DNA from 3 places in the Paenibacillus graminis genome. Region 2 is predicted to be linked to each of the others. Evidence: riboswitches for the same ligand, from Rfam matches in the RefSeq annotation. Region 2 holds a riboswitch; each other region holds the start of a gene.
What was found. Region 2 has a riboswitch for cyclic di-GMP ahead of PGRAT_RS32110 (anti-repressor SinI family protein). Riboswitches for the same ligand answer to the same signal wherever they lie in the genome.

Region 1: it holds a riboswitch for cyclic di-GMP, as region 2 does, so the genes downstream of both, PGRAT_RS32130 (choice-of-anchor A family protein) here and PGRAT_RS32110 (anti-repressor SinI family protein) in region 2, are expected to answer to the same signal.
Region 3: it holds a riboswitch for cyclic di-GMP, as region 2 does, so the genes downstream of both, PGRAT_RS20080 (thiamine pyrophosphate-binding protein) here and PGRAT_RS32110 (anti-repressor SinI family protein) in region 2, are expected to answer to the same signal.

What each region holds. Positions count from the first base shown of each region.
Region 1 covers NZ_CP009287.1:601,780-611,723, forward strand. The annotation lists tRNA gene PGRAT_RS02645 (tRNA-Thr) at 171-242, shown strand; gene PGRAT_RS02650 (DUF6442 family protein) at 411-725, shown strand; gene PGRAT_RS02655 (helix-turn-helix transcriptional regulator) at 734-946, shown strand; gene PGRAT_RS02665 (hypothetical protein) at 1,394-1,693, shown strand; gene PGRAT_RS34745 (ASCH domain-containing protein) at 1,861-2,106, shown strand; gene PGRAT_RS34750 (hypothetical protein) at 2,036-2,284, shown strand; cyclic di-GMP riboswitch class I at 3,540-3,627, shown strand; gene PGRAT_RS32130 (choice-of-anchor A family protein) at 3,711-5,519, shown strand; gene PGRAT_RS02685 (alpha/beta hydrolase) at 5,719-7,032, shown strand; gene PGRAT_RS02690 (HD-GYP domain-containing protein) at 7,694-9,205, shown strand; gene PGRAT_RS02695 (NusG domain II-containing protein) at 9,427-9,819, shown strand; gene PGRAT_RS02700 (Gx transporter family protein) at 9,803-9,944, shown strand, end outside.
Region 2 covers NZ_CP009287.1:487,005-496,948, forward strand. The annotation lists gene PGRAT_RS34160 (hypothetical protein) at 1-91, shown strand, start outside; gene PGRAT_RS02165 (hypothetical protein) at 134-730, shown strand; gene PGRAT_RS02170 (hypothetical protein) at 778-1,125, shown strand; gene PGRAT_RS02175 (MerR family transcriptional regulator) at 1,247-1,687, opposite strand; gene PGRAT_RS02180 (SDR family oxidoreductase) at 1,708-2,448, opposite strand; gene odhB (2-oxoglutarate dehydrogenase complex dihydrolipoyllysine-residue succinyltransferase) at 3,347-4,648, opposite strand; gene PGRAT_RS02195 (2-oxoglutarate dehydrogenase E1 component) at 4,699-7,569, opposite strand; cyclic di-GMP riboswitch class I at 8,006-8,099, shown strand; gene PGRAT_RS32110 (anti-repressor SinI family protein) at 8,129-8,284, shown strand; gene PGRAT_RS02200 (helix-turn-helix domain-containing protein) at 8,379-8,711, opposite strand; gene PGRAT_RS02205 (TasA family protein) at 8,967-9,575, opposite strand; gene sipW (signal peptidase I SipW) at 9,661-9,944, opposite strand, start outside.
Region 3 covers NZ_CP009287.1:4,669,866-4,679,809, forward strand. The annotation lists gene serA (phosphoglycerate dehydrogenase) at 1-292, shown strand, start outside; gene PGRAT_RS20065 (SDR family NAD(P)-dependent oxidoreductase) at 494-1,342, opposite strand; gene PGRAT_RS20070 (helix-turn-helix transcriptional regulator) at 1,479-2,474, shown strand; gene PGRAT_RS20075 (methyl-accepting chemotaxis protein) at 2,609-3,859, shown strand; cyclic di-GMP riboswitch class I at 4,357-4,450, shown strand; gene PGRAT_RS20080 (thiamine pyrophosphate-binding protein) at 4,578-6,212, shown strand; gene PGRAT_RS20085 (carboxymuconolactone decarboxylase family protein) at 6,286-6,654, shown strand; gene PGRAT_RS20090 (hypothetical protein) at 6,837-7,187, shown strand; gene PGRAT_RS20095 (3-oxoacyl-[acyl-carrier-protein] synthase III C-terminal domain-containing protein) at 7,293-8,285, shown strand; gene glpK (glycerol kinase GlpK) at 8,432-9,925, opposite strand.

The sequences.
Region 1 (9,944 bases), 110 kb from region 2:
CCGCCGCAGCTGCCTGGGCGGATTGGCTCACCCTTTCCAGCCTGCGGCCTGAAGCCGCCCTTCGTGGGTTCTACCACAGACTTTTGAGAGAGACAGGACTGTGAGGGAAAGGGTTGCGTTTTTCTCCAGACGATGTATAATGTATTTTGTTTGACAGAAAAATGCTGTAAGCTGGTGTAGCTCAGGGGTAGAGCAACGCACTCGTAATGCGTAGGCCGGGGGTTCAATTCCCTTCACCAGCATCCTTAATAGTTCAATCATGGCGCGGTTTCCCGGGGTTTCGGGGGCTGCGCTTTTCTGTGTTTACATAAATCTCCGTACAAAACTCTATCTGGTTCATTGACAAGTAAACTTTGCATATTATAATAAAGGTGCCAAGTTTACTTGTCGGTTAAAAAGGAGGATTTCTAATGGATAAGGAAATCATATTAGAAAAAATCAGACAGGAAAAAAAGGATGAGGGAAAGGAGTTTATTTTTAATAGAGGCAGAAAATTTGGAGTCATAGGCACGCTGAGTATATTTTGCATTTTAGCTGTTTTCAATTTATACAATAATCATCAGGGGACAAATGCTGCATTATTAGCGGTGGTTATGGGGTATCTTGGCTGTGAAAGTTTCGGAATCTATAGTATAACTAAAAAGAAAATGGATTTAATTAAGATCATTTTTGGATCTGGTTTAAGCCTCTTTTTTTTCATAAAATACTTCTTAATTGTAGGATAGGGGCCAAGATGAATGAAAAGTTGATGTTGAAAAATAGATTGCGAGAGGCAAGAGCAGAACAAAAATTATCCCAAACCCAATTGGCAGAAATGGTGGGCGTTTCAAGAAATACAATAAGTTCTATTGAAACAGGGCAGTTTAATCCTACCGCAAAATTGGCTCTAGTCTTATGCATTGCTTTGGACAAAAAATTTGAAGAGTTATTTTATTTTGATATGTGAATATGAGAAGCCCTGGGCCGTTCTGGTCTGCATGGCAGGCAACTTTGAGGCTTTTTTACCAGTCGACGCTGCTGAGCAGTGCCAGCTGGAAAAAGGGAACTTATTTCTCCCCAAAATCAACAATTGTGAGATTGAAGTGGAAAAAGGAAACTTAATTGGGCCATATTACTTCATCAGGAGCGAAATGAGCTGAATTAGTGTACCTTTTTCCACTTCACCTGCGGAGAACAGAGGGTGCTTAAACCGACCTTTCATAATATTACCATTAATTTTAAACGGATATGGAGGGGAGAAGTATCAACAAATCTGGCTGATCTTATGTACATAACTGGTGAATCCGGGTTGGATGCCGCAGGAACAGCGTATAACGCTTTATCTATAAAAAGTCTGGATAAATCTGATATAATAAATAGAAAGTAAATTCAAGAAAAAGGAGAAAAAAGAAATGTGAGGAATAAACACAAAATTATATTCACGTTCACCTGTTTCGCTGCTTTCATCCTATTGTTTTTGCAACCGGCACTCGTCCATGCAGCGGATGCAGGAACAATTGTGGACAGCGGCACAAAAGAACGGCTAATGGAGCAGTACGGGCTTGAGCCGCCCAAGCCTTCTTTTTCCATCAGCTGGACCGGAATGGATGCCCGGATGAGTACACCAATTCAAGTCTTTTTAGCCATCTGCGGACTGGCGGCCAGCCCTTATTTAGCTGTAATCTGGAAGTTTATTCTATTCCGCTTCTCGTAAAAGTTGCACAGAATCCCATAGCGTCATACAATACAGTAGTAGAAAGCACACACATTGCGCAGGCAGGGGCTTTGTCCCTTCCAGCATCCCGATAACTATAGGCGGCGCGGCTTTCCGGATGTTCGGCGGCTGCGTTTTTTGCTGTTCAGAGAGGAGAAAAGGCAGAGATGAAATGTCTGACAATCCGGCAGCCCTGGGCCGCATTAATTGTGCTTGGGGAAAAACAGTTCGAAACCCGTTCCTGGCAAACAGCTTATCGCGGTGAACTGGCTATTCATGCCGGAATGGGGATCGACAAAACTGCCTGCAGGCAGGAGCCTTTCAAGTCGGCCTTGGCGCGGCATGGCTTCACTGTGGACAATCTCCCCTCTGGGAGCCATCGTCGCCACAAGCCGTCTGGCCGATTGCTATAAGGTGACGCAGGCGGATGCCGCCCATGGCTGGCCTGGCGGCAATGAGTTGGCTTTCGGCGATTATGCGCCAGGACGCTATGCCTGGAAGCTGGAAGATATAACGGCACTTGCCCGGCCCATACCGGCCAAAGGCAGGCTGAGCTTCTGGGAGTACCCTGTGCTGGAGGGAGAGCAGTGACCGGCCGGGACTGTACAGCCTTTTGGCGAAACAAGAAAAATTATTTAGCGGCCCAAGCCATAATTGGGTATGAACCGGCTGACTCGCGGGTAATCTTCTTATAGGATGTTTGGTGCTGCCACTGTCCCGCGCGATCATCAGGATGTATAAGAAAGGGCGTATGCATAGGAAATGGGAAGTCTCCTTATTGCGTGGCTTTGTATGCTGTGTTTGTATTTTTCGTTTGAGGATAAGGTGAGCCGGAAAATTATTCTTCCTGTGGCACTGGTCGTTTTTTTCGGCACACTGGGCTATTGGAAGCTCTTAATGTAATTTTTATGCAGCTATCAGCTTATTTTCAGGTTGAGTATATATATTGAATGTACCAAACACTCCCCGGTGTTTATAGATAGCTTGCAGGGCCTTGCCTACTCCCATGGTGAGGCCCGTTTTATTTTGTCAGGCTGACCCTTGCGCTATCATGAGCGGGATTTGATTCTATACTGCTCCCCAACGTAACCGCTTTTGATACCCCGGCAGATGAACTTGGCTTCGATTCAAAAAATAACCACTGGAATTTATAAACAAAGAAACTTTATGTGACATTTTTCACAATAAAATAAGAAGAATTATTTTATATTAAAATTGAAATATAAAAGATTGAAGTGTAACAAAATAAAGCACCTCAAAGAGGAGAATTATGATGAGTCATGAAGGAAGTCTCCGCCGTGGGTTGGCATTCGGGTTGTTTTTGAGTATTCCGTTGTGGGTGTCCATGATTGGCTGGATTCAGCTGTTATAAATCCCAATCCGCTATATCCGCAATGTCTGGTTATGGGAGCGTATATAGCATTACATAGAAATGGATGAAGAACTGCTGCCGGTGGATTCCGGGCAGTTTTTTTTGTAGTGCGTTCCTAATTCGAAAGGACGTTCTTGCTCCTTAAGGAGTAGAAATAGCTAAGAATGAATAGGATGGATAGAATTTGAAATTATAGTTCTAATATACTATATTTTAATATTGAAAATTGCAAATAAATACGGGATGGGGTGCTGTGAAAAAGGCGGTAACCCGTTCTGCGGTGAGACTCTCTTCTGGACAGGTAAGCTGAAAAGCCTTATGAATAGCGGGTTTGTCCAGGATCGTCTAAATGGTCACATGAAAAAATAATTAAGGAATAGATTGACAATAGGGCAGGGGAACCGCTAAACTGAAATTAGTTCAAAAGTAACAAATGTCATAGACTACATAGGTTTCACTGAAATCTATATTCCTCATGTATAAACGCAAACCGTCCGAAAGGACGGGACGCAAAGTCAGGAATCTAATGCCCAACCAGGGCTATGATCGTCCGGCCGCCGTGAAGCTAACCCTTCGTGGCGGTCTTTTTGTTGTTATAGTTTTTCCGCAAAATCATAGAATAAGTTACTAGGAGGTGCAAGGCGATTGAAAAAAAGATCACAGAAAGCAGCAGCTCTGATTCTGACAGGGGTGTTGGCATTGGGCAGCACGGTTACTTGGGGTTGGAATGTTAAGGCTGCGGGAAATATGCCGTATACCCCTACTCCTGTCCTGGGTGTTGCCGGCAACTTTAACGCATTTATCTTTGGAGATTTCACGCAATCTTACGATCAGATTCATGGAAGGCTCGCGGCAGAAGGAAATATTACTTTGCAGGGGTACGGTGTTTCCAAAGATGCGCCCGGTGGGGATGTACTGGTTGCCGGCAAAAATCTCAGCCTAACAGACGGAACTATATATGGAGCAGCTGTATATGGAGGCACTATAAGCAGCACACGGGCAGATCTTAAGGAGACTCCCCGCCAAGGGACACCGATTGATTTTGCGGCTGAGGAACAGTTTCTGATCCAGCGTTCGGATGAATTGGCCGCATTGACACAGACACAGCCTTTTGTAAAAGAATATGGAAAAATCACTATCAACGCTCCGGATGCCTATAATGTCATTCATCTGGCTGCTGCTGACCTGGCCGACGCCAACGGGCTGCAGTTCAACATAGCAGGTGATGCCACCGTCATTATTAATGTGGGCGGAAGCACTGTGAAAATTCCTAATTTTCAATTCTGGGGAGGCAAACCCCGCAAGGTCCTGTTCAATTTCTATGAAGCTGCTTCTGTGAATATCGGGAATACAACCATCGAGGGCACTATATTGGCTCCTCATGCCAGTGTCTTTTATGATCATGCAGAGCTTCATGGCACGCTGATCGCAAAAGCGTTCAGCGGTTATGTGCAGATGCACCACTATCCGTATGAAGGCTCCGAACCGCCTGTAACGCCGACGCCAACGCCGAGTGCAACGGCGACGCCAACGCCGAGTGCAACGGCGACGCCAACGCCTAGCGCAACGGCAACACCGACGGCGAGCGCAACGGCGACGCCGACGCCAACGCCGAGCGCAACGGCGACGCCAACGCCGAGTGCGACGGCGACCCCGACGCCGAGTGCGACGGCGACGCCAACGCCGAGTGAGACGGCGACGCCAACGCCGAGTGCAACGGCGACGCCGACGCCGAGTGAGACGGCGACGCCAACGCCAACGCCGAGCGCAACGGCGACGCCAACGCCGAGCGTAACGGCGACGCCAACGCCGAGTGCAACGGCGACGCCAACGCCAACGCCGAGCGCAACGGCGACGCCAACGCCGAGTGAGACGGCGACGCCGACGCCGACCGCCATCGTCACGCCAACGCCGACCGCTGTCGTAACACCGACGCCGACGCCGACCGCAGTCGTAACGCCGACGCCAACGTCTAGCGTGTCACCGAGTGCCACTGCATCAGCAACACCGACACCGGGTGCAACACCAACAAGTGAAGTTACACCGGCACCAACGCCAGACACTACAGTAATTTATGTTCCGGTAACGTTCCCGACGCCAACACCATCATCCGTTATCGGCACGATTGTGGATGATACCCTGATCAATGATGACCCATTACCCTTGGGGCCTGTGGTAACAATTGCTCCGGTACAACCAACGGCGTCAATAGAACCAACAGCCTCAATAGAACCAGCGCCAGTCCCTGCACCGGCCCCAACGGTAACACCGGAGCCGGAGGAAATAGTTATAACAGATGACGAAGTTCCTGTAGGCAGCGTGGATACACCCGATAAACTGCCGCAGACTGGAGAAGCAAGTCCAGCGCCTTATTACATCGCAGGTCTGGGAATAGCTGGTTTGGGACTACTGCTCAGCAGAACTGCAGGAAACAGCAGTAAACGCAAACGGTAATAGAAGCCGTAAATTGTAGCTATAGTGAGGGGATAGCGAATTAGAAAAAATGCTGCCCCATAAGTAGGTTTACTCGAAAGGGTGCACCTTTGTCCCACAGCAGCATAACAAGCCAACAGCAGGATTTCTTCAGTAATGGAGAAGTCCTGTTTTTTTGTGCTTGTTCCACTACATCTTATTGAAGTAAGGTGTCTGGCGTATGGGTTTCCACTCTGAACAGCTTCAGACGAGCCGAAACAAAGGTATATCTGCCGTTGTTTTCGCCAATCCGGGCTGGACGAGCCGAAACAAAGGCATATCTGCCGTTGTTTTCGCCAATCCGGGCTGGACGAGCCGAAACAAAGGCATAACTGCCGTTGTTTTCGCCTTCCAGGGCTGGACGGGTCGAAACAAAGGCATATCTGCCCTTGTTTTCGCCGCCGTAGCCCGTCCAGTCTCATGGCCCCGGCCTTCTCTGCATTTCCAACTGCTCCCCGAGCCATGTTATACTATGCTGAAAATCGGGGGGCGTGTAAGGCTTGCCCTGAAAGTGGGATTCCATTATGCCGGAAGAAAGGTGATATTGTTCATGTGGAGTGTTATTATACTTGCCGTTGTGATTATTATTGCCGGCGGCTTGACGTATGCGGGGTTCTTTTTTTACGGAATCGCAATCAAGCGGGCACCCAAGGAGTTCCTGGCCAAAACTCCTGATCTTAAGGTGGACCCGCCGGTTGCCGGGCCTTCGTGGGGAGAAGGTGCGGACTGGGTATCCCGCCACAGCTTCAGGAAAATTGAGATTACTTCTGACGATGGGCTTACCTTGCGCGGCTATTATCTGCCGTCAGCGCGTGCCGGAGGGCGGACTGCCATTATAGCCCACGGCTATTCCGGGAAAGGCAAGGATATGGGGGCATGCGCCAAAATCTATTACGAGACCATGGGGTATAATGTGCTGCTTCCCGATGCCCGCGGACATGGCGACAGTAAGGGGGATTACATCGGGTTTGGCTGGCCGGAACGCCTGGATTACTTGAGATGGATTGAGTATATCCTCGCAGAGAGCGGGCCGGAGGCCCAGATTGTACTGCATGGGGTATCCATGGGGGGAGCCACTGTGATGATGACTTCCGGGGAAGAACTTCCCCCACAGGTCAAAGCCATCGTAGCCGACTGCGGCTATACCTCTGTCAAAGCGCAGCTGTCGTACCAGCTGTGGCGGATGTACCATCTGCCGAGTTTTCCTTTTGTCCATATGGCGAGCCTCATTACCCGGATCAAGGCAGGGTATTTCTTCGGAGAGGCTTCGGCGCTGAAGCAGGTCCGTAAAGCCCGCGTGCCGATACTGTTCATACATGGTGATGCCGACAAGTTCGTACCGTTTTATATGCTGGATGAGCTTTATCAAGCGTGCAGCAGTCCCAAGGATAAGCTTGTGATTCACGGTGCTGGGCATGGCGTGGCTTATGATACGGATAAGGCGGCGTATGTAGGGAAGGTAACTGATTTTGTGACCCGGTACGTTCAAATATAAGAAAGTATAAGTTTCACACGATACTTTATCCTTATATTTCTCGCTGAAACGGATACCTGAAAGCGATACGGAGTATCGCTGCTTCGGAAGCATATGCTTTTTCAGAGGACGGCGTAGCCGTTTCCACTTGATTGATCCGGAAAAAAGTCTCCTGAAACGTAGACGCGCCCGATATCCGCAAACTGCGGTTATCGGGCGCTAATATGTTCCACACATGGAACTGCATTATGATCGCCAAATGCAGCGAAGCCATGTCTTCTCTGTATGTTTAATCCCCCGCGTCTGTGAGCAAGACGGGTGTATTAATTCCTTGTTATTTCCAGCAGCCGTGTGGCGAGAATAATCCTTCCAAAACGACAAAAGCCCTACCTCTCTTTTGTCCTTACGGCTCCGTGGCCGTGCCAGTGTGAATCGGAAAACTATATTCGAATTTAATCTCATAAAAAGGAAGAGTACTGCAAGAAAACGTAAGATTTTGTGTCCAAAATGCCGATAATAGATAAACGGGCAACGAATCGGCTTGACATCTTCTTGATGGGGATAATGTATACAGTAAACAAATATTCTTTTATTATAGCACGGGTTATACAGAAATGCAAACAGTTTAAGCTGGGTGGGCAGGCTGGAAACGGAGGACCTGATGAATTTATACGGGGGTTTTTTGAAAAGGCAAATTCGCAACTACATATTCGGCTCCGTTGTTGCCGTGTTTGCGGTGGGGAGCCTGATCCTGCTCTCTTCACTTGAAATAAGTGCGACAGAGTATTATCGGCTGCTGCTGATCCTGCTGATCTCGTTCGCCATAATGGCTGTTGTGGAGATCAGTGTTTTTATCAGGCAAATCCGGCCGATCCGGACCGCACTTACGGAGCATAGGCCCACACTTGCCATGCTGGAAGAAGCCTACCTGCATACTCACCGGCTGCCGAAGCTTGCGGTGCAGCGGATATTGGGTCCGCATTTTCTGGGGCTGTCTCTGCCTGCGTCGATCCTGACCTTATGGATGATTCGTACGGGATTAATCAGTCTCCCCTACATCTACCTTGTGCTTGCGGTGGCCGGGTCCATCCTGGTAGCGTGTATGCATGCGTTGATTGAATTTTTTCTGACCTCCTCGGCAATTATTCCACTAATTAAGAATTTCAGAAACCGGGCTTTGGAATTGCACATGGTTGATTTTTCTCTGGAAGGGCATGTGTTTGTGCCGATTCGCCCCAAATTCCTCATTACTTGTATGCTGATTGGAACCTTTCCGCTTGTGCTATTCATTATGGCGACCCAGATCCGGCTGGAAACACTGGGGGGAGGGGCGGCTGAGAGTATGCGGAGCTACTGGGAATGGGCCGGGCTTGTGCTGCTGATCGGCACCCTTTTTTCTTCCATAGCAGCCTGGCTGCTGACCCGGAGCGTGCAGCATCCAATCAACGAATTATACCGGGCGATGAACAATATCAAGAACGGACGGCTGCTGCAGGTGCAGGATGAATACTCGGATGAATTTTCGAAGCTTGTGGCCGGGTTTAATATGATGGTCCGCGGACTCCAGGCCCGGGAACAGCAGAGCAGGCAGCTGCTCGACAGCTATTTCACCACCCTTGCCGTAGCCCTGGATGCCCGTGATCCATATACCGCCGGACACTCGCTGCGGGTAGCGGAATATTCGGTCATTATTGGCCAGCTCGCCGGGCTTACAGGACAGCAGCTGGATAATTTGCGCAAATCGGCCCTGCTGCATGATATCGGCAAAATCGGTGTGCGGGACAGCGTGCTTTTCAAGGAGGAGGAGCTTACGGAGGAGGAGTTCGACCAGATCAAAAGCCATCCCGTTCTTGGAGAAAATATTCTGCGGCAGATTGAGCCTGAAGAAAAAATGGCGCCTTATCTGGGCGGAGTCCGATCCCATCACGAACGTTATGACGGCAAGGGATATCCCGATGGCCTGGCCGGAACAGCCATTCCCCTGCATGGACGGATTATCGCCGTGGCCGATGCCTATGATGCCATGACCTCGGACCGGCCTTACCGCAAAGGAATGGACCATGACCGGGCGCTTGCTATTCTGGAGCAGGGAAGAGGCACCCAGTGGGACCCTGAGTTTGCCGGATTGTTTCTGGCTTATTTCGGAAAAGCTGATAAATCCGGTAAAGCGGATTATCCAGGCCGGGCAGGATAGCAGGGGAATGGATGTCCGGGGTGTAACGCGGCGTTATCCTTATATTTCTTGTTAAAGCGGATGCCATCCAGTTTATCTTCGGTATCCGCTTCTGCTTGCGTGCCTATTTTGTGAACTGCCCCCTAAAACCGGCAAATCCCAAGTACATTCATTGAAGGATTGCAGACGGACCGTTATAATTAATAAGTCTGGATTTTAATTAAAAAATAAGGGAGATCATTATGAAACGCGCAGATGTGCTGCTGATTTCCATCGTGCTCATTGCCGCGCTCGCTTTTATCGTGCCGAGATGGCTCTCGAGCGATAAAGACAAGGCGGGACCGGACAATAATCTTGTTGCCAATATAACGGTGGATGGCAAGCTGTATAAGACAGTGAAGCTTACAAAAGAGGAACAAACCATTGATGTCCGCACGGAACGCGGCTATAACATTTTGAAGGTGCATGATTACGGGATTGAAATGTACGATGCAGACTGCCCTGACAAGGTATGCCTGGGTTTTGGCCATATTACCCGTCCCAAGCAGACCATCGTGTGCCTGCCGCACCGGGTGTTAGTAGAAATTGCAGGTGCGGGTTCAGGGGAGGATGATATAGATGCCTATGTCCAGTAGCGAATCGGCAACGGCTCTGAAGCGGACGGTGATTGTGGCGATTTTTGCTGCAGTAGCTGTAGTGCTCAGTCTGCTGGAAGCCCAGATCCCGCTGGTCGGGGTCGGGCTGATGCCTGGGGCTAAGC
Region 2 (9,944 bases):
GCGCGTGTTCGAGGAGCTGACCTTTTCAGGAGATGGGCGAGATCTTGAACAGCAGCCCCAATGCGCTGCACAAGCGGATGGAGCGCATTAAGCGGAAAGTAAGAGCGAGCATGGAAGCGGAGGAGGGGATTTCATGGGACGAGAAGGAATCAGCCATGAGTACCAAGATATAAGGGGCGAAGCGGCCTGCGGAGAGCAGCTGCCAAGTATTGAGGTGACCGGGCAGGTGATGGCCCGCGTAAGAGGGCTAGAGCGGGTGCAGAACCGGGGCAAAGTGAGGTTTGGAAACAAAACTGCTGCAACCTTAGGCATGCTGATCCTGCTGCTGATGATCACAGTCACAGCCTATGCGGCCTCAGAATATATTCAGATCCGCAATAAGGCCGGGGCGGTCAAGGTGCAGCATTTTGCGCCGGACCTGAAGCCGAAGGGGGGTGCCGCTTATTACGAGTATGAATGGAAGCTGATGGATTTTGCCAAGCCGGGTGAGCAGATCGCCTTTTATTTCAGAGGAGAGCCGATCCCGGAGGGAGGAAGCCCGCTGCAATTTGCCTACAAGGAGCAGCGTATAACGGAATATTCCGCTTTTCTCGAACAAATGAACCGGAAGAACTCGCCTGTTATACTCCCTGAGACAGCCGGGGGTATGCATTTAAATATGGCACAATGCATCCCAGATATCCTACAAAGGCTGAGCGGGACAGCAGCCCGTTCTACCGCCAGATATTAAGTGAGCTGATTAACGAGGCGAAACAGGATCAGAAGCGGAATCTGTTCATGAAGGTGGTGCCTTGGACCGAAGCGGGAGGCGTGCAGGCAAAATATACCAGGCAAGGAGCTCTTATCGATCTTAGTGCCACCCTGCTTCATAGGGGCGATGTGCAGGTATATCAGGAGCCGGGAAACAAGCCGGAAAAGCTCAAGGTAAAAGGCCGGGATATAGTCTACAATTATGTGGACAGGCCAGATGTCAAGCCGGGCTTCAGCTACCATTATCTGACCTGGTACAACGAAGTGCAGGATGCGTATTATATGCTTACCACCTATGGGGACCGGATATTGACCAAGGAGCAGCTGCTGAAGCTGGCGGGGGCTCATGGAGACAGAGCGGTAGCACTATCTTAACTCGTGCAGCTATAGAAATATAATTGTAAAATGGCCCCGACTTCCACAAGCTTTGCGAAGTCGGGGCTGTTTATTGTGGCCGTCTTTTGCACTCAGCGGTGGAACATCTCTCCTGTGTCTGTTACCGCCCGCTGTCTCCCGGTACTTCACAGTCGTAAGCATCCGTATGCGGATTCTCTGCCAGCTCGCGGAAGTGGCGGAGCTTATAGCGGATAACGTCTTGTGTTTCCTGAAGCTTAGCGATCTCGCAGGCGATTCGGTCATTGTGGGCCTCTAGCAGAGTATATCGTTCGGATAGGGTGCTATCCCCCTGATGGGTCAGTTCCAGATAATGCCGCATTTCTTCCAGGGTCATCCCGGTAGCTTTCAGGCGCATCAGAAAACGGATGCCGAGAATCTGGTCCCTGCTGTATTGCCGGTGACCGTTAGGTTTGCGGTCAGCATAGGGCAGCAGACCAATGCGCTCATAATAGCGTATTGTATCCTCAGTCAGGCCGGTCAGCTCGGCAGCTTGGCTGATGGAAGTGACGGTCTCCGGAATGTTCTGCGTGGTGATATCCATGGAAACCTCCTTGAGTAGTGTTACCAAGGAACTTCTCCATTCTCATCAAAAAATCCTCCTGTCGGCCCGTCTGCATCCAGTGTAGCCAGCCGTACAGCAATTCCGGCCCCTTGCTCTACGGTGCGTTGACCGGTAAAGCCATTGAGGTCGGTCGCAGTAAAGCCGGGATCGGCGGAATTGATTTTCAGCGGAGTATCCTTGAATTCCTTGGCAAAAGCAACCGTAGCCATGTTAACGGCTGCTTTGGAGCTATTATAGGCAAGCAGATTAAACTGTGCATGCTCGTGATCGGGATCACTGTTGAAGGTCAAGGACCCCAAGCCGCTGGACATGTTGACAATCCGGCCTGCCGGCGACTGCAAGAGTAGTGGAAGCATAACCCTCGTTACGGAAACCGTACCGAAAAAGTTGGTTTCGAACGTTGCTCTAAGGTCATTCATCGGCAACTGGCTTGGAGCAGCGCCTCCTCCAAGGGAAATGCCCGCATTGTTAATTAGCACATCCAGACCGGAGTAATCCTTAGCAATAGTCTGCGCTGCGGCTGCAATACTATTTTGATCGTGCAGATCAAGCTGGATAAAGTGTGCATCGGCGCCTTCCTTTGCCAGAGATGCTGCCGCTTCGCTGCCCCGCTGTTCATCCCGTGCGCCAATCAGAATTCTATGCCCGAGGACTCCAAGCTGCCGGGCCGTTTCATAGCCAATACCTTTATTTGCACCAGTGATCAGAATGGTTTTTGGTTGTGTCATGGGTTGCGTCATTTCCTATTTCCCCTTTTCCTCTTTCAAATTACGGTGGCCACCTGCCATGAATGTACTACTTGGAGTATGCTCAAAGTCAAGCAACAAATTTTAAGTGAGTTTGTCTGCGAGGGGGCATTATGCCGTTAGGCGTTAATTAGGGGGAGGCAACGGGAATTAGAGATATTAAAAGGATGGAGTCAGGCAATGAGAATAGGAAGAGGAGGAAGAGCAGGAAGAGGGGGAAGAGGAGGCAGAGCAGGAAGAGCAGGAAGAAGTAGAGAGGAGGAAGAAGAGTAGAAAGAAGAAGAGGAAGCGGAATAGGAAGTGGAGCTTGTGGGGAAATGAGGAAGACAGCTGGGTGGCATGTAGTTTTAGATCGATCATCAGGATTGTCAATTTAATCGATTGGGGTATGGAGAGAACTGCGGCTGCGGAGTTTATCCTTTTGAGCTTAAGCATAGAGAGCGTCGGGGGTTATCCCGCCTTACCTAACCATGAAGTCCATAGATTTAATTTTGCTGTTTAGCTTACTCTGTTTAAGTGGAAAAAGTATCACTAATCCGGGCCCATTCGATCCGAATAATAATTTAGTGGGAAAAAGTAGAACTAATTTGTGCGCTAGGGCGGATAGGTGGCTAAATTGCCTGGATTAGGTGGAGAAATTCCCGCATAATCTCCTCTGCGGAGCGGATTTTGGCAAATTAGGTGGAGAAATTCCATTTGCCTTATTGCTGGGGATAGCAGTGGGAGGGAATTAATGGTATGCGTTACCATGCAGGCAGGCTTAGTAGTGTTATAAAAAAGAGGCTGCGCGTACGTTGCAACAGTCCGCGCAGCCCTCTTGAATGAAATTATCCCTGGATTTGTGGTGATTTTGTGTCGCCCAAATAAGGGGCTCTGCCTTCTAAAGGCAAAGCTACCCTTCCAGCAGCAGCGCTTCAGGATCTTCCAGCAGTTCCTTGACCTTCACGAGGAAGCTTACCGCTTCGGAGCCGTCTACAATGCGGTGATCATAGGACAGCGCGATGTACATCATCGGGCGGTTCACGGTTCTTTCTTCGTCCAGAGCGATCGGACGGAGCTGGATCTTGTGCATGCCGAGAATGCCGACCTGCGGGGTGTTGAGGATCGGTGTCGACATGAGTGATCCGAATACCCCGCCGTTGGTGATGGTGAAGGTGCCGCCCTGCAGCTCCGGAAGGCTGAGCGTGTTGGCGCGGGCCTTGGAGGCCAGCTCGCCGATCCGCCGCTCAATTTCCGGGAAGCTCAGGCGGTCCGCGTCGCGGACGACCGGCACCACGAGACCTTCTTTGGCAGACACAGCAATGCCGATGTCGTAGTATTTCTTGATCAGGAGATCCTCGCCGTCAATCTCCGCGTTCAGCAGCGGATAGGCCTTGAGCGCACCGATCACGGCCTTGGTGAAGAAGGACATGAAGCCGAGTCCGACATCATGCTTCTCTTTGAAGGCGTCCTTCCGGCGCTTGCGGAGGTCGAGGATTGCAGTCATGTCCACCTCGTTGAAGGTGGTCAGCATCGCCGCAGTCTGCTGCGCCTCGACGAGGCGGCTCGCGATCGTCAGCCGTCTGCGCGACATGCGTTTGCGCTCGACGGCTTTGCCGTCTTCCTGCGGCGCAGAGCCCGCCGCCGCAGGCTTCGCCGGAGCCGGCCTCACTGCCGCCGGCGGAGCGCTTGGCGCAGCGGCCTCCGGCCGGGCTGCGCCGTGGTCCTTCACATCGGCCGCAGCAATCCGGCCGATAGGGTCGCGGGCGCTGACCTCGCCGAGGTCGATGCCCCGCTCCCGCGCAAGCTTGCGCGCCCCCGGCGAAGCCAGGGCCGCAGAGCCTGCCGCCGCTCCTTCCGGTGCGGCGGGAACAGCTGGCACTGCGGCCTGCGGCGCGGCCGCGGCTGGCGCGCCGCTGTCCGGTGCCGCCGCTTCCGGCTTGCCGCCGTCAGCGGCCTGCGGAGCATCGGCGACTGCCGTCCCGGCGCCGATGATGCCGATCGCTTCGCCGACGGCTACATTCTCGCCGGCCTGGCGCAGGATGGAGGAGATGACGCCGTCCTCCTCCGCACTGATCTCCAGGTTGACCTTGTCGGTCTCCAGCTCAGCCAGCACATCCCCCTGGCCGACCGTGTCGCCTTCTTTTACCAGCCACTTGTAGATGGTTCCTTCGGAAATGGATTCGCCCAAATCGGGTACTTTAATTTCGGACACTGGCCGTTACCTCCCCAAATAGAATAGTTTCATTATCGTGACACCGCCCTCTAGCGGGAAGACGGTACAGCCGCTTGTACTTGCGAATTCAATTTCAGGGCTTCTGTAACTATACGACGCTGCTCAAAAGTATGCACGTCAGCATAACCGCTGGCCGGGCTGGAACGATCCGGACGGCCGATATACTGCACCTTGACATTCTGCGGAGCGATAGCCCGCAGCCGGGGCTCGGCATAACTCCAGCCGCCCATGTTCTTCGGTTCTTCCTGCACCCATACGATTTCTGTAAGGGAGTCCAGTGCACTCAGGTGCGCGGCCAGTTCCCGTTCAGGGAAAGGATAAAGCTGCTCCAGGCGGAGAATATGCAGCCAGGACCAGTCTTGATCTTTGCCTGCCTCCAGCTCGGTCTGCAGATCCAGAGTCACCTTGCCGCTGCACACCACCAGCCGTGTGACCCCGCCGGGATTGCCGCCGAGAAGCGGTTCGGGCAGTACCGGCTGGAATTCGCCCGCAGCCAGCTCGGCTCCGGAGGAAGTGCTGCGCGGGTTGCGGATCAGGCTCTTGGGGGCCATGATCACGAGCGGGCGGGCATCGCTCTTGCCGCACAAGGCGGCCTGGCGGCGCAGCAGGTGGAAATATTGTGCGGCGGAGCTTAGGTTCGCCACGGTCCAGTTCTCCTCGGCGGAGAGCTGCAAATACCGTTCCAGCCGGGCGCTGGAATGCTCAGGGCCCTGCCCTTCATAGCCATGCGGCAGCAGAATCGTCAGATTGCTGCGCTGCGTCCATTTGGCGCGTCCGGCAGCGATGAACTGGTCAATAATGACCTGTGCGGCATTGGCGAAGTCGCCATACTGTGCTTCCCAGATCACGAAGGTTTCGGGTGCGAACACATTATAGCCGTATTCGTAGCCCAGCACCGAGGCTTCCGAGAGCGGACTGTTGTATACCCCGAAGGAAGCCTTGGCACCGCTGAGCTGGTGCAGCGGGGAGAACAATCCCCCTGTCTCGCTGTCGTGCAGCACCAGATGGCGGTGGGCGAAAGTGCCGCGCTGGGAATCCTGGCCGCTTAACCGGATCGGTGTGCCATCCTTCAGGATGGTGGCAAAGGCCAGAGTCTCGGCCAAGGCCCAGTCGATCCGTTCCCCGTCATTCAGCGCATCCTTGCGGCGCTGCAGAATCCGCTCCAGCTTCGGATAGACCTTGAAGCCGTCCGGCACGGTCAGAAGCTCGCGGTTGATCTGCTGCAGCTGCTCCAGCTGCACTGCCGTCGATTGCGGCTGGGAGGCTTCACGCTGTACCGGAACGGAGGTCTTGGTTTCACCGTTTTTATGCTTGCCATCCTTCATCAGATCGTAGGCTTGCTGCAGTACTTTCTCCGCCTCAAGGTTCATCTGCTTCACATCATCCGCTGTGATGATATTGTCCCGCTGCAGGCGTTCTGCGTAGACGCGGTACACGGTAGGATGGTTGCGCACTTTGCCGTATACAATCGGCTGGGTAGTCTCCGGATCGTCCATCTCATTATGGCCATGGCGCCGGTAGCCGATCAGGTCAATGACGAAATCCTTCTTGAACTGGTTGCGGTAGGCGCTGGCCAGACGGACGGCGGCGATGCAGGCCTCCGGATCATCGGCATTCACGTGGACGATAGGGATTTCATAGCCTTTAGCCAGATCGCTGGCATAATGGGTGGAACGGGAATCTTCACTTTCAGTGGTGAATCCGATCCGGTTATTGACGATAATATGCACGGTGCCGCCATTGGAATACCCTTTAAGTTTGCCGATGTTGAGTGTTTCTGCGACGATGCCTTCACCAGGAAAAGCAGCATCCCCGTGCATCAGCACAGCCATGGCCCTGTTCGTGTCAAGCTGCGGCAGTCCCGGAGAATTCCGGTCCTCTTGGGCTGCGCGGGCAAAACCCTCAACAACAGGGTTAACGAATTCCAGATGGCTCGGATTATTCGCCAGTGTAATGCGGGTGCGGACGGTCTCGCCTTCGCGCACGGCACGGTCTGCGCCCAGATGGTATTTCACATCTCCCGTCCAGCCGTAGTTAATGCCCATGGAGCCTTCGGAAGGGAACAGCTCCTTGTTGGGAGAATGATGAAATTCCGAGAAAATAATGTCATAGGGCTTCCCGAGAATATGAGCCAGCACATTCAGGCGTCCGCGGTGGGCCATGCCCATCAGAATATGTTCCGCGCCATCATGTGCGGCGGCACGGACAATCTCGTCCAGCATGGGCACCAGCGCATCATTGCCTTCCAGGCTGAAGCGTTTTTGGCCGACAAAGGTCTTATGCAGGAAGGTCTCGAACTGCTCTACCTGGATCAGACGGTTCAGAAGTTCCTTGCGCTCGGTATTATTCAGAGGCGCCGGAGAGCTTGTGGACTCTGCCTGGCCGTTCAGCCAGCGCAGCTCCTGTTCGTCATGCACATGCCCGAATTCGTAGGCGATAGTCTGCGTATAAGCCTGGAGCATCCGGTGAACCGCATCCCAGGCGGTATGAATATCCGGCGGCGCATTCTCCCAGATCAGCGAGGCGGGCATAGCAATCAGGTCCTCGCGGGTAAGATCGTAGGTTTCATAATCCAGCCATTTCGCCATAGGGTTATTCCCCTGCTCAAGCGGATCGGTATTGGCGGCCATATGGCCATATATGCGGATATTGGCGATTAGCTTGGAAGCTCTTACGGCCTTTCTCAGCCACTCGGTGCCTCCCGAAAGAGCCGGCTGCGGGGCCTCTACGGCATCCGGAGCAAGTGGAGGAGGGCCGGAAACAGTAAATAGGTCACGGTAATGATGTTCTACTGAAGAGGGATCTTTAACGAATTGCTCATATTTCTCTTGAATATAGCCTAGATTGGGGCCGTGATACTTACTCCAAATGGATTCGTTATAGGGCTCTTTGACTGCCATGAATACATCCTCCTAACGGATGAACTCCACGTGGCCGCATGTGTCTTGAGCGCCCAGTGGAGCTGCGATGTTTACGGTTTCATTTCACATCCTATTGTGCTACTTTCAAGACGTGTAATCAATTCATACTTTCGGGGAATCCGTTCGCAAAACGGCATGATTCAGTCCGGAAATGATGAAGAACGGATATTGGTTGCAGATACAGGATTTGAAGCCAGTCCAACCAGTAATAATTACCCATTTATTAACCAGGAGTATTCATAAACAGCTCCTTAAGACATATAGATTGGACAAAGGTTAGCAAAAAAAGCTATTCTTTTGCACAACTCAGCATAAAATATTCCAGAAAACGACACACTTCTCATGTGAGATCTTATATAATGTTATTGCGGATAACGGTTTCATGGTTTCTAACCAGATCCTTTCATGTAAAGGATCCAGTAAAGGGTAAACCTGCCGAAAGGCAGGGACACAAAGTCTCGGGTCTAATGTAGAGATGCTGCAGCTACTACGACGGCCGGACTGCCTGGGGACGCATAAATTCTAGGAGGAGATATTCTTGGATAAGTCCAACCAGGGGAATGACGGAGAACTGCTGATGGGTGATCTGGATCTAGAATGGGTATATTTGCTGATGTCGGCCAAGAAGGCAGGGATCGATGCGGATGAAATCCGCCGGTTTTTAAACGAAAAAACAGCATTACAGGCGATGTAGGGGCGTTTGCTATGCGGGAATACATACAGAAAAAGGCACAGCGTCCATACGCTGTGCCTTTTTCTGTATCGCTGGAGCTTCGGACGACCATCCATTATTGATCCTTCTGCTCCAGCCGCCATTTTTGGTAATCGAGAAACTCTTTGAATTCCCTCTTGCTTATACCTGAGGCCATGGCTTCCTGAACGAGCCGGAACCATTCGCCGTCCAGGGAGGATTCGTCAGCATCCGAAGGTTCGCCATAGAGCAGACTGTGGATGGAAACCTGGAGCGCGTCAGCGATTTTTTCGATAAATTGGATAGAGGGGTTGGATTGGATATTTCTTTCTACATTGCTTAAGTATGATTTCGCAACATCAGCCTTGTCCGCCAGTTCGGATAAGGACCAGCCTTTTTCCAGACGGAGATGGTGGATGCGACTTCCCATATTATCCGGCACGATTACAACGCCCCTCCGTACTTTGTTAAAATATAAGGGTTGATATGGTTTGCGCCAACAATCATCCTTATATTTCTCGCTGAAACGGATGCCGCCGTTAAGGACGCATAGCCGTTTCCACTTGTCAGTATAACAAATTTCCTTACAACGAACAAAAATCGTTGTTACAAGGGAAAACAGCCTAATCTGCTTCCGAATCCGGAATCAGGGTAGGCTGCTTCATATAATGCGGTCCGTTATGAATTAGTAATCTTTTTTGGGGCCTTGTTTGGCCTCGAAATTCCAGGTTAACTTCAGCTTATCCTTTTGAAAATAGTTTTGTGCTTCGCCAGTATCCACGAATTCGAACTTGACTGTAAAGCTGTCGCTGCTCTGTGCTTTGATGCCGTCGGCTTCAGTGAGAATTTGATCCCATCCGGTATTGTTCACAAGATCCGGGGTTTGCCCCTTCAAGGCATCCAGTGTAGTTTCGTACACAACAACTTCCGGTGAGATAATCGTTCCTTTGTCATTGTTCTTCAGAAATTTGACCTTGATGAATTTGCTGAGATCGGCACCGTTGTTGTCGCCTAGGGTATCTGTAACCTCAGTGGTGGTTTTCAGCAGAATCGAACCGATATCGAGGGTACCGTCATTTTTAAGTTTAAAAGTTTTGGTTACGGTGTCACCCGGTTTCAGGTTTTGGATATCCACGATTACGGAAGGATCGGAGTTCAGATCCAGTGTGCCTGCTGCAAAGGTAGCCGTACTTGTTGCAGTATCACTGAAGTATGCGAAGGTCCCTCCGCCAATCAAAGACAAACCGAGTGCTGCCGATGCGATGCCAAAACCCAATGTTTTTTTGATACCCATATTCGAATTCCTCCTCTGATTTGTGTAGCTGCTGATAAATGTATTATTGTATCTTCCGTTTCGTAGGCGGAAGCGGACAATCTGTTCAGGACTGTATGTCAGTTCCCGGCGGCGCTTGGGGGAGTGCGGTGTTTTTGCGCTCAAGGGCGGTCAGTGCCTTCCATGAGCTGTAGAGTGCATAGAGCAGGAGCAGCAGTCCGGGAACGATCATCAGGACCACACTGCCGGCTTTGGAGGCGGCAAAATTCATGGCATATCCTATATAAGGAACGGTGACTCCGGTATACTCGGCTACAACATTCCCCGAACTGACAGGCGTCATATCGACAGCATCATTGTTATCGCCTTTTGTATGATAGACCACTTCTC
Region 3 (9,944 bases), 3.0 Mb from region 2:
CCAGGGTTACGGGGAACGCATTGTTCAGGTCAATAAATTCCCGGTCGATATCGCTCCGGAAGGCCATCAAATTGTAATCTCCCACAACGACAAGCCGGGGATTATCGGTCTCGTCGGCACGCTGCTGGGACAGAACGATGTTAACATCGCTTCGATGCAGGTGGGACGCAAAATTGTCGGCGGTGCAGCCATCATGCTTCTGACCGTGGATAAAGCGGTGCCGCAGCAGGTGCTAGTGAAGCTCGCCGGGTTGCCGGAAATCAACACTGCCGAAGAGATTGTTCTGGTGTAGAAACCATTCCACCTCATCTATAGCTCTGGTAAATTAGCAAAAAATCGCTCTTGCGAAAATGGATGCTTCCTGCAGCCATTTCAAAAGAGCGATTTTTTTTAAAATATAAGAATACGTATGCTTCACGCAATAAATGTTCCTTATATTTCCCGCTAAAACGGTACCGTCCTGTAAAAGGACAGCGAAGCCGTCTCCACTTGTTTATTCCGGTACTTTAAATACCGGTACAAGCCGGCCATCCACATCAGTGAAACCGTATTTTGCCGCAAGGCTGCCTACCTGCTGCGGGATTCCCGTTATGGACATTACCTCAGGGTCAGCAGCCAGCCTGACTACAGCCCGCCCTATATAAGCTGTGGACTCACTGGCCTGCAGCTCAGTCACCTCCTGCCAGTGCTCTTCATCCGTATCCAGGCTCTCCAGAACCAGTTCGGTCCGCATCCAACCGGGCGAAAGCGGGATCACGGCTATTCTGTCTGCCGCAAGCTCTACAGACAATCCAAAAGCCATGCGTACCAGCGCATTTTTCGCCAAGTCATAATAGAAGTTATCAATGTATTTGTAGTGGTCCCAATACGTTGTATGAATAATGATTCCGCCGTCATTCCGGGTGCTGCGCATCAGCGGAACCGCGTAATAATTGGTCATGAGCTGCGCTCTGACCCCCGCATCGAACATATGGCTCCAATGGTCTGGAGGCAGCTCCCAGAAAGGCTTGCTCTCGATAGGCCGCTCGTTGCCGCCCCATACATTGTTGACCAGGATATCCAGCCTGCCCTGCTCTGACGATATCCGCCGGATGGCTGCTTCTGTCTCACTATCCCGGGTATGGTCGCAGCGGATCGCCTCCCCCTCTCCTCCAACTGCCCTGATCTCGCTGAGCACACTGTCAATGGTCCCTTTATGCCGTTCATCGTGCGAAAGTCCCCTGCTTCTGCCTGTGATATACACATACGCACCCGCTTTTGCCAACTCCAAAGCGATTCCCCGGCCGGCTCCCCGGCTTCCTCCGGTAACCAGCGCCACTTTCCCTTGCAGATTAGTCATCATTACCGCTCCCCTCATGTCTCATGTGTTCTTTTGCTTGCTGTAGTTATCATAAACTCTATATATGACACCAATTGACATATATATATGATAAACTGAAAAAGATTGAAATTAGGGGTACCCCTGTGAGGAGGACGTTATGAGAGCCGACCGTTTATTATCCATCCTGCTTCTGCTGCAGAACCGCGGCAAAGTCACCTCCCGTGAGCTGGCCAGCACCTTGGAGGTGTCTGAACGAACGATCTTTCGCGATATGGAGGCGCTGAGCGCCTCCGGAATCCCCGTATTGGCTGAAAGAGGCCGGGAAGGAGGCTGGAGGCTCACAGAAGGCTACAGAACCTCGCTTACCGGAATGAAGCCCAAAGAAGTAGGGGCACTCCTGCTCTCAGCCGATCCGGCCATTCTACAGGCTCTCGGTATTCATGAGGATTACACGCTTGCCTCGCGCAAGCTGGAGGCGGCTGCAACTGCGAATACACACCCTTCCGCCAACTATTTTAACCAGCGTATTCATATAGACAATGAAGGATGGCTTCCATCCAAAGAGAGTTTTCCCTTTCTTTCCATATTGCAGACGGCCCTGCGGGAAGACCGGAAGGTAAATATCTCCTACCTGCGCAACGGGGAAGTGAAGAACAGAAGGATTGGACTGCTGGGTTTGGTGGCTAAACAAGGGGTCTGGTATGTGATCGGGGAGCATGAAGAGCAACTCAGAACCTACCGGGTCTCGAGAATCGTTGCGGCTCAAATGATAGATGAAGCTTATGCTCGTCCTGACGGTTTTGAACTGACGCGCTACTGGGAGTCCTCCAAAACCTCCTTCAAATCTGCCCTCCCCAGCTTTCAAGCCAAATTCTCATTAAAGTCTTCTTCGCTTCAACAGTTAAGACATGAACGTTATGTTACAGTGCTAGACATAAGTGATTCCCCAGAGGCTGAGTGGCTGAAGGTTGAGGCTGAGTTCAACACCTTAGAAGCAGCTTGCCGGGTGATGTTGTCCCTAGGTCCAAATGTGATCGTTGAGGCACCGGAAGAATTGCGTTTAAAAGTTTATAAGGCTGCCTTAAAAACAGTCCTGTTGGGCCGCAGCGTAAGACGTTCTCTTCTGGGAAATTCCCAGCCGCAGCATGACTAGACTCCTGGGCCTTCCAACAAGGATAGCTGTTTTCCCAATTTTATTTATGTCAATTCTTACAATAGACCTAACGTCCTGAATTCGCCTATAATATTACAATACACAACATATTTTATTAGGGGGAAATAGTTATTATGGACTGGATGAACAAGCTTCCGCTTAAACAGAGAATTGTTGCCGGATGTTATCTGATCGCCGCCTTATTCGCAATTCCTGTACTGGTCACTTTATTGGTCATGGGCAAAATTGTTGTCGGAATTATCCTTGTAGCCGTATTGGCAGCTCTCACCTTCCCTCTTTCACGCTTCATTGAGAGAACGCTTACATCTTCATTTGACGACATTTCTAATGTTACACACACCATTGCAAAAGGCGACTTTACTAACCGGGCCGACGAGAACGGCTCCATGGGGGACATCAGCCGTTCCTTCAATACCATGATCGATAAGCTCAAAAAAATCCTTACCGATGCTTCGCAGATTACCCGCCAGGTTATGGATGCCAGCCGCGGCATTGAAGACAAGAACCAGAATCTGAAGATAGTAATGGCCCAAGTCGCCTCTTCGTCCAATGAACTGGCTCTTGGCGCTAATGAAATCTCCGTGGACATTGCCGACATGACCGAATCCATCAAAGACATAGAGACTAAGGTCTCCAATTACACGAGCTCGACCAAGGAAATGAATAAACGGTCTGTACATACACTGGAACTGGTAGAAAAAGGACGGCAATCGGTAGATACGCAAGCTGAAGGCATGCGCAAAAATATACAAGCTACCCAGAAGGTGGCCGGCACGATTGAAGCACTCTCCCAAAATGCCCGGGGGATTACGATGATCACCAAAACCATCACAGAAATCGCTGAGCAGACCAACCTCCTGTCGCTCAACGCCTCTATTGAAGCAGCACGGGCTGGTGAACATGGCCGTGGTTTTGCCGTCGTGGCCCAGGAAGTACGCAAGCTGGCCGAGGAATCTACCGCCTCTACCAAAGAGGTGTTCAGTCTGGTCCGCAGCATAGAGAACGATATCAAACAAGCGATCGAGAACATAGCCATTAATGAGGAAGTCGTTCAGGTACAGAACGAGATGATTATCGAAACAGCGAATATTTTCGCACAGATTGTGCAAAGCGTTCAATACATAACCGAGCAAATTGCTTCCTTCTCTGCTGAAAGCGACCTCATGCTGGAAAGCGCACATAAAATCTCGGGAGCCATCGAAAATATTTCTGCGATTACCGAAGAAACGGCCGCAGGAACAGAAGAGGTCTCCGCAGCGATGAACGGGCAAATTCATGCCTTGCAATCCGTTGCCGAAGAAACGGAGAAAATGACCCAAGCTGTATTTCAACTGCAAAAAACGATTCACATTTTCAAATTTTAAATGTTACGAGGGAACTGCCGCCTCCTTCCTGCGGCAGTTTTTTTGTTCACAAAAATTTCGCTGTTATATTCATCGGTTACAGTTTTTTTGCATTAGAAGAGCCCCTCCATTCTTTTGCACTTCTTTGCCTTAGCCTGTTTCCGTTTTTGGATTATAGACATTTGGAGATGAGCTGCTCTTTGTTCAATGGTTCTTTTTACACAGTAGATTTTACAATGCATTCCATTATCAAGGCAAAATATGCTTATAATAATTGAGTTTATAGTGCAAAATACTTATTTTTAGATAATTTCAATATTTCTTCACAGTTTGCATTTTCGGACTTTTTTTCATTAACCCTTTTTTCTTACCCATTCTTATATATATACAAAATTATACTATTTTTCACATGTACCGGCAGGCAGAATTCGCCAAAATCCGAGGATATCAGCACAAATATATTGACAAAAGTAGAGTTAGAAATATATTGTAAAATAAAAAAAGGTATAATTTTCTTTAACACATATTGGCAAAATTCACCGAAAGGGAATGACGCAAAGCCATGGATCTACAGTCTCATTTTTATGGGACCATGACTGCCAGGTTGCTGAACAGCCGAACGTCCGGGTTTTCCTGCGTTCTCTATGGTTATTTACGCAGCCAACCTGTGCTCTCCTGAGTACAGGTTTTCTATTTTGCTGAAAAAAATAAAAAAAACATTGGGTGGGGTGGATTTCCTTTGAAAACAGTTTCAGATTATATGGCTGAGGCACTACGAAACCTTGGTGTAACACATTCTTTTGGCATAATCGGCAAGTCTATTTGTCCCGTAGTCCTGAAAATGGTTGATTACGGTATTGAATTTATTCCCGGCAGACATGAATCCAGTTCCGGGTTCGAAGCCGCGGGCTATGCTCTCAAAACAGGCAGACTCGGGGTGGCTTTTGGGACTTCCGGGCCGGGGGGGACCAATCTTCTCACCGCCGCCGCACATGCCAAAGCGAACAATCTTCCCGTACTTTTTATAACAGGACATCAATCCATCAAGGAACTGGGGATTCCCCAGTGCCAGGATTCTTCGGCTTATCTGGCCGATCTGGCGGATATGTTCAGACCCGCGACCCTTTACAGCAAGCTGGTGGAACGCGGCGATCATTTCGGCACGATCTTCAGTCATGCCATCTCCATTGCCTTGAGCGGACAGCGGGGTCCGGTTCATCTCTGTATCCCGTTTGATGTACAGACCGAAATGCTGGAAGAATGCCGGATTGTCATTCCTGAACGCGAACGTCTGGTAAGTGCCGGTAATTTGGAACGTGTACTTTCTGCAATTAATGAATCAAGCCATCCTCTGATCATTGCCGGCAAAGGCATCAATCGTTCCAAGGCGCACGAGGAGCTTGTTCAACTGGCTGAAACTTTCAATATTCCGGTGGTCACCTCTCCCGGCGGCAAGGGTGCCATCGCCTGGGATCACCCGCTGTATCACGGTCCTATTGGTGTCGGCGGCTGCAAGCACGGCGAGGATTTGTTAAACCGCAGTGATTTGTTCATCGTGCTTGGCTCACGCCTTAGCGATATGACCATCTGCAATCTCAAGCCAGAGAATCATCCCAAAACATTGATTCAATTTGACGTCGATCCTACCTTTGTAGGAAAAATATTAACCTCAGAAACAATCGCTGTAAGCGGGGACTTACACGACAATCTTACATTCTTTCTTCAGAAAGCAGATTTATCCGCTATAAAAAAACACGAAGCAGAAACCGATGTTCATTATGCGGAAGAGCTGCCGGTTCTGTCCAAGCTTTCGCTTGCTTCGGTCATGTCCACATTAAGCGACCTGATCCCTTACAACAACACCATTTTTGTTGATGATGGCAGCCATGGCTTCAATGCCGCAAAATGGTACAAAGTCAAAAAGCCCGGCAGCGTTGTCTTCGATGCTTACTTTGCCTGCATGGGAAATTCTATCGGCATGGCTATCGGAGCTAAGGTGGCTTCACCGGAAGAAACGATTTTCTGCATTACCGGTGACGGCTGCTTCATGATGCTTGGCACAGAGATCAATACGGCCGTGTGCAAGGATATCCCGGTGATCTTTATCGTAGTGAACAACATGCAGCTGGATATGGCCTTAAAGGGCATGGAAAAAACAACAGGCAGAATCGATGGCACGATCTTCGAAGTTCCTATGGATGCCGTGAAATTTGCCGAATCACTGGGAGCCACAGGCTACAGATGCGAGACTCAGGAACAATTCACATCTGCTATCCATGCCGCAGTGGCCTCTAACCGCGTGGCTGTAATTGAACTGCTGACCGACCGTGCCGAAGTGCCTCCGACGGCCCATCGAACCTTGAATCTCAACTAAGAATCAACAGCGGCAAGGACCTCTCCTCACTTGATTGCTCCTTGCCGCTCATCACAATTCAGGAGGCATCTCTGTGGAAAATACGATTAACAGCGGTCTTAGGCATTTTTCCAACTTATCTGGCAATTACGGTGCCAAAGCTCTGGCTCCAATCAAGGAGCATTTCCCGGAGCTGGCCGAGTATATCATGGGCAACGCCTATGGAGACGTTTTTCAACGTACAACGATTGGTTCGGATTGGAAAGAAATTGCCGTTATTTCATCCCTGATTACGATGGGACAGTTCGAGCAGCTCGGAGTCCATTATGTGATGGCGCTCAGCGTCGGAATGACTGTAGATCAGATCAAAGGTATTTTACTGCATCTGGTGCCGGTTGTTGGTGCGCCCAGAGTGATTTCAGCTTTTAATGTGCTGCTGGCCACACTTGAGGAAATCGAATAATTTTTTTCGACTTATTTATACAAAATTCGACTTTTTTATTGCATATTCGATAAATCTATGATTATATTGAAGGGAATTTATCCCAAAACTAAGGTTTTTATGTCGAATTAAGGCATAAAATTCTAAAGTTTCCGGATAGATTCAAAAACTGAAACACATTCAAATTTGGGAGAGATGAACACATGGGTAAATTTATTTTGAAAACCGATTCCGAAAAAAAAATTATTAATATTGAATTAGAAGGAACCTTCTCCAATGAGGACGGCCTCAAATCGATCCAAGCCTATCAGCAAACTGTAAACCCGATTACCCCTTCAGAATATGCACTGCAGATTGACTGCAGAAAACTGAATGTGACTGCTCCTGATGTTGTGCCATTGCTGGAAGGATGCTTCGTCATGTTCAAAGCGGATGGCTTCGAAAGGGTAAGCCTGACTCTTGAAAATAACCCGATCCTCAAAATGCAGCTTGCCCGTCTGGGCCGCAAAGCGGGGCTTGAAAATTTGGAAATTACCTCGACTGTTCAGGCTTAGGTCATTGGCCGGCGGATCACAAATCTGCAGGATGGTGGCGAAGCGGGTTTTGTACAAATCTATGGCTGTGAAGAAGCGCACATAATACTTTTAGGGGGATTAACCATGGCCGGGATACGAATTAAGGATATTGATATCTATCATCCAAGCAAAAAGATTGGCAACGATTTTTTCATACAGCATTTTGACGAAAAGGGTATTGATATCCGTGGACTTCTGGCTACATTGGGCCGTGAAAGCCGGTATAGCATCGACAGCAGTGAAGAAAACTCTCTGACCATGGCTTTTGAAGCAGCCAGCAATGTGCTGGACAAGACGGGACTTACCGGTGCCGACATTGACCTGATTGCATATGCCAGCCAAACTCCTGAATATATCTTCCCGACCAACTCTCTCATGATTCACCGTTTGATCGGCGGCCCCTCTCATGCCATCTGCATTGACAGCAACGCGAACTGTGCAGGCATGACTGCCTCGGTGGAGCAGGTAAGCCGTCAAATGATGGCCAACCCGAGAATCCGCCGTGCGCTCGTCATCGGCTCCGATCACGTGGCTCCGCATGCCGACAAAAATGATCCTGTCTACTACGCCAACTTCGGCGACGCAGCAGCAGCTCTTATTCTGGAAAGGGATGAGTATTCTGTAGGGTTTATCGACTCCATCTATCAGACAGACACTTGTGTCTACGGCAACTCGATGTTCCCTGCTGAAGGCTTGGCTAACCTCGGAAGAAAGGGTGTGGCTGCCGGAGAATTCAATGTGAAGTTCATTCCTTTTGATGACTCGATTTGTGTGGATGCCGCCTCTGAATCGATTAATACATTGCTTAGCAATAATGACATTGCCCCTGAATCGATCAAAGCCGCCTGTTTCTCGCAGCTGTCCCTGCCTAATATCCGTGCCGTTTCCGGCAAAACAGGGATCCGCGACGACGCTGCTGTCTACATCGGTGATGAATTCGGCTATACTTCTACAAGCAGCCCATTTGTCGCCCTTCATAGAGCAGTAACTACAGGAAAGATTGAACGCGGCGATAAAGTCCTGTTCTGGACCGTTGGCGCAGGCTGGCAGAATGTAGCTTTTGTAATGGAATACTAGTTATTTAGGGGCTGGCCTTTAAAATTTTTTAATTCAACTTATCCAGTCACAGCAAAGCGGTCCGTCAGGCAGATGATCTGCCTAACGGACCGCTTTGTTGTAAGCTCATTATGTTCAGCTATTCACTTATCGTCCTGCCAATACCCTTATCGGCGCCCTTCATGCTTCTCCCAGCCCATGGTACGCGATACGGCGTCCTGCCAGGCATGGTAACGGCGCTCGCGCTCCTCTGCCTCCATTGACGGAGCGAAGATCTTCTCTGCCTTATTGAAGCTCTCCAGCTGCTCCCTCGTCCAGACCCCCGACGTTAGACCAGCGAGCAGGGCAGCCCCCAGCGCTGTCGTCTCTGCGTACATTGTACGCGTCACCTCGCTGCCCAGAATGTCCGCCTGAAACTGCATTAGCAGATCATTGCGCACTGCTCCGCCATCGACCCGCAGTCCTGTCAGCGGCATTCCGGCGTCTTTTTCCATTGCGCCGATGACATCCCTGGATTGAAACGCAAGGGACTCCAGAGTCGCCCGGACCAGATGGCCTGCCGTCGTACCGCGGGTCAAGCCGAACACGGCTCCGCGGGCATACATATCCCAGTAAGGGGCTCCGAGTCCTGTAAAAGCGGGTACCACTACAACGCCTTCACTGTCCTCCACCTCCCCGGCCTTTTCCTCCGAGTCTGCCGGGCCTTCAATCAGGCCCAGCCCTTCATGGAGCCATTGTACCGCGGCTCCTGCTACAAACACACTGCCTTCTAGGGCATAATATAATTCATCGCCCATGCCCCAGGCCACTGTGGTCAGCAGCCCATGACTGGAGGCTACTGCTTCATTCCCGGTATTCATGAGAATGAAGCAGCCAGTGCCGTATGTATTTTTGGCACTCCCGGCCTCCAGGCAGGTATGCCCGAATAGAGCGGCCTGCTGGTCTCCCAGTACAGATCGAATCGGTATCTCTTCCCCGAACCATTCACTCCCGGCAGTTCCAAAATCCCCGCCGGACATTCGGACTTCCGGGAGAATCGCACGCGGAATTCTCAGCTCCTCCATCAGCTCCTCGTCCCATCTGCGCTCATGCAGATTATACAGCATGGTCCGTGAAGCATTCGTAACATCCGTAGCGTGCACAGCTCCTCCGGTAAGCTTCCAAATCAGCCAGGCATCGATGGTTCCCCCCAGCAGCTCGCCTTGTTCGGCACGCGCCCGGGCTCCGGGCACATGATCCAGAATCCAGGCCAGCTTGGTTGCCGAGAAGTAGGCATCCACTACAAGGCCGGTCTTGGCGGCAATGGTATCTGCAAGCCCGCGCCCCTTCAGCTCCTCGCACTGTCCGGCTGTGCGGCGGTCCTGCCAGACGATTGCCGGATAGATAGGCCTCCCGGTGGCCTTGTCCCAGACCAGCGCGGTTTCCCGCTGGTTGGTAATACCGATAGCTGATACCTCCGCAGCAGGCCTCCCGCTCTCGCTAATGGCCTCTCTGGCCGCTGCGAGCTGAGTCTCCCAGATCTGATCCGGATCATGTTCTACCCAGCCGGGGCGGGGAAAGGACTGTCTGATCTCATATTGCCCCTGCGAGACCATACCGGCCTCCTGGTCGAACAAGATTGCCCGCGAGCTGGTAGTGCCTTGGTCTAATGATAGAATCATCTACGTGTGCCTCCTAACA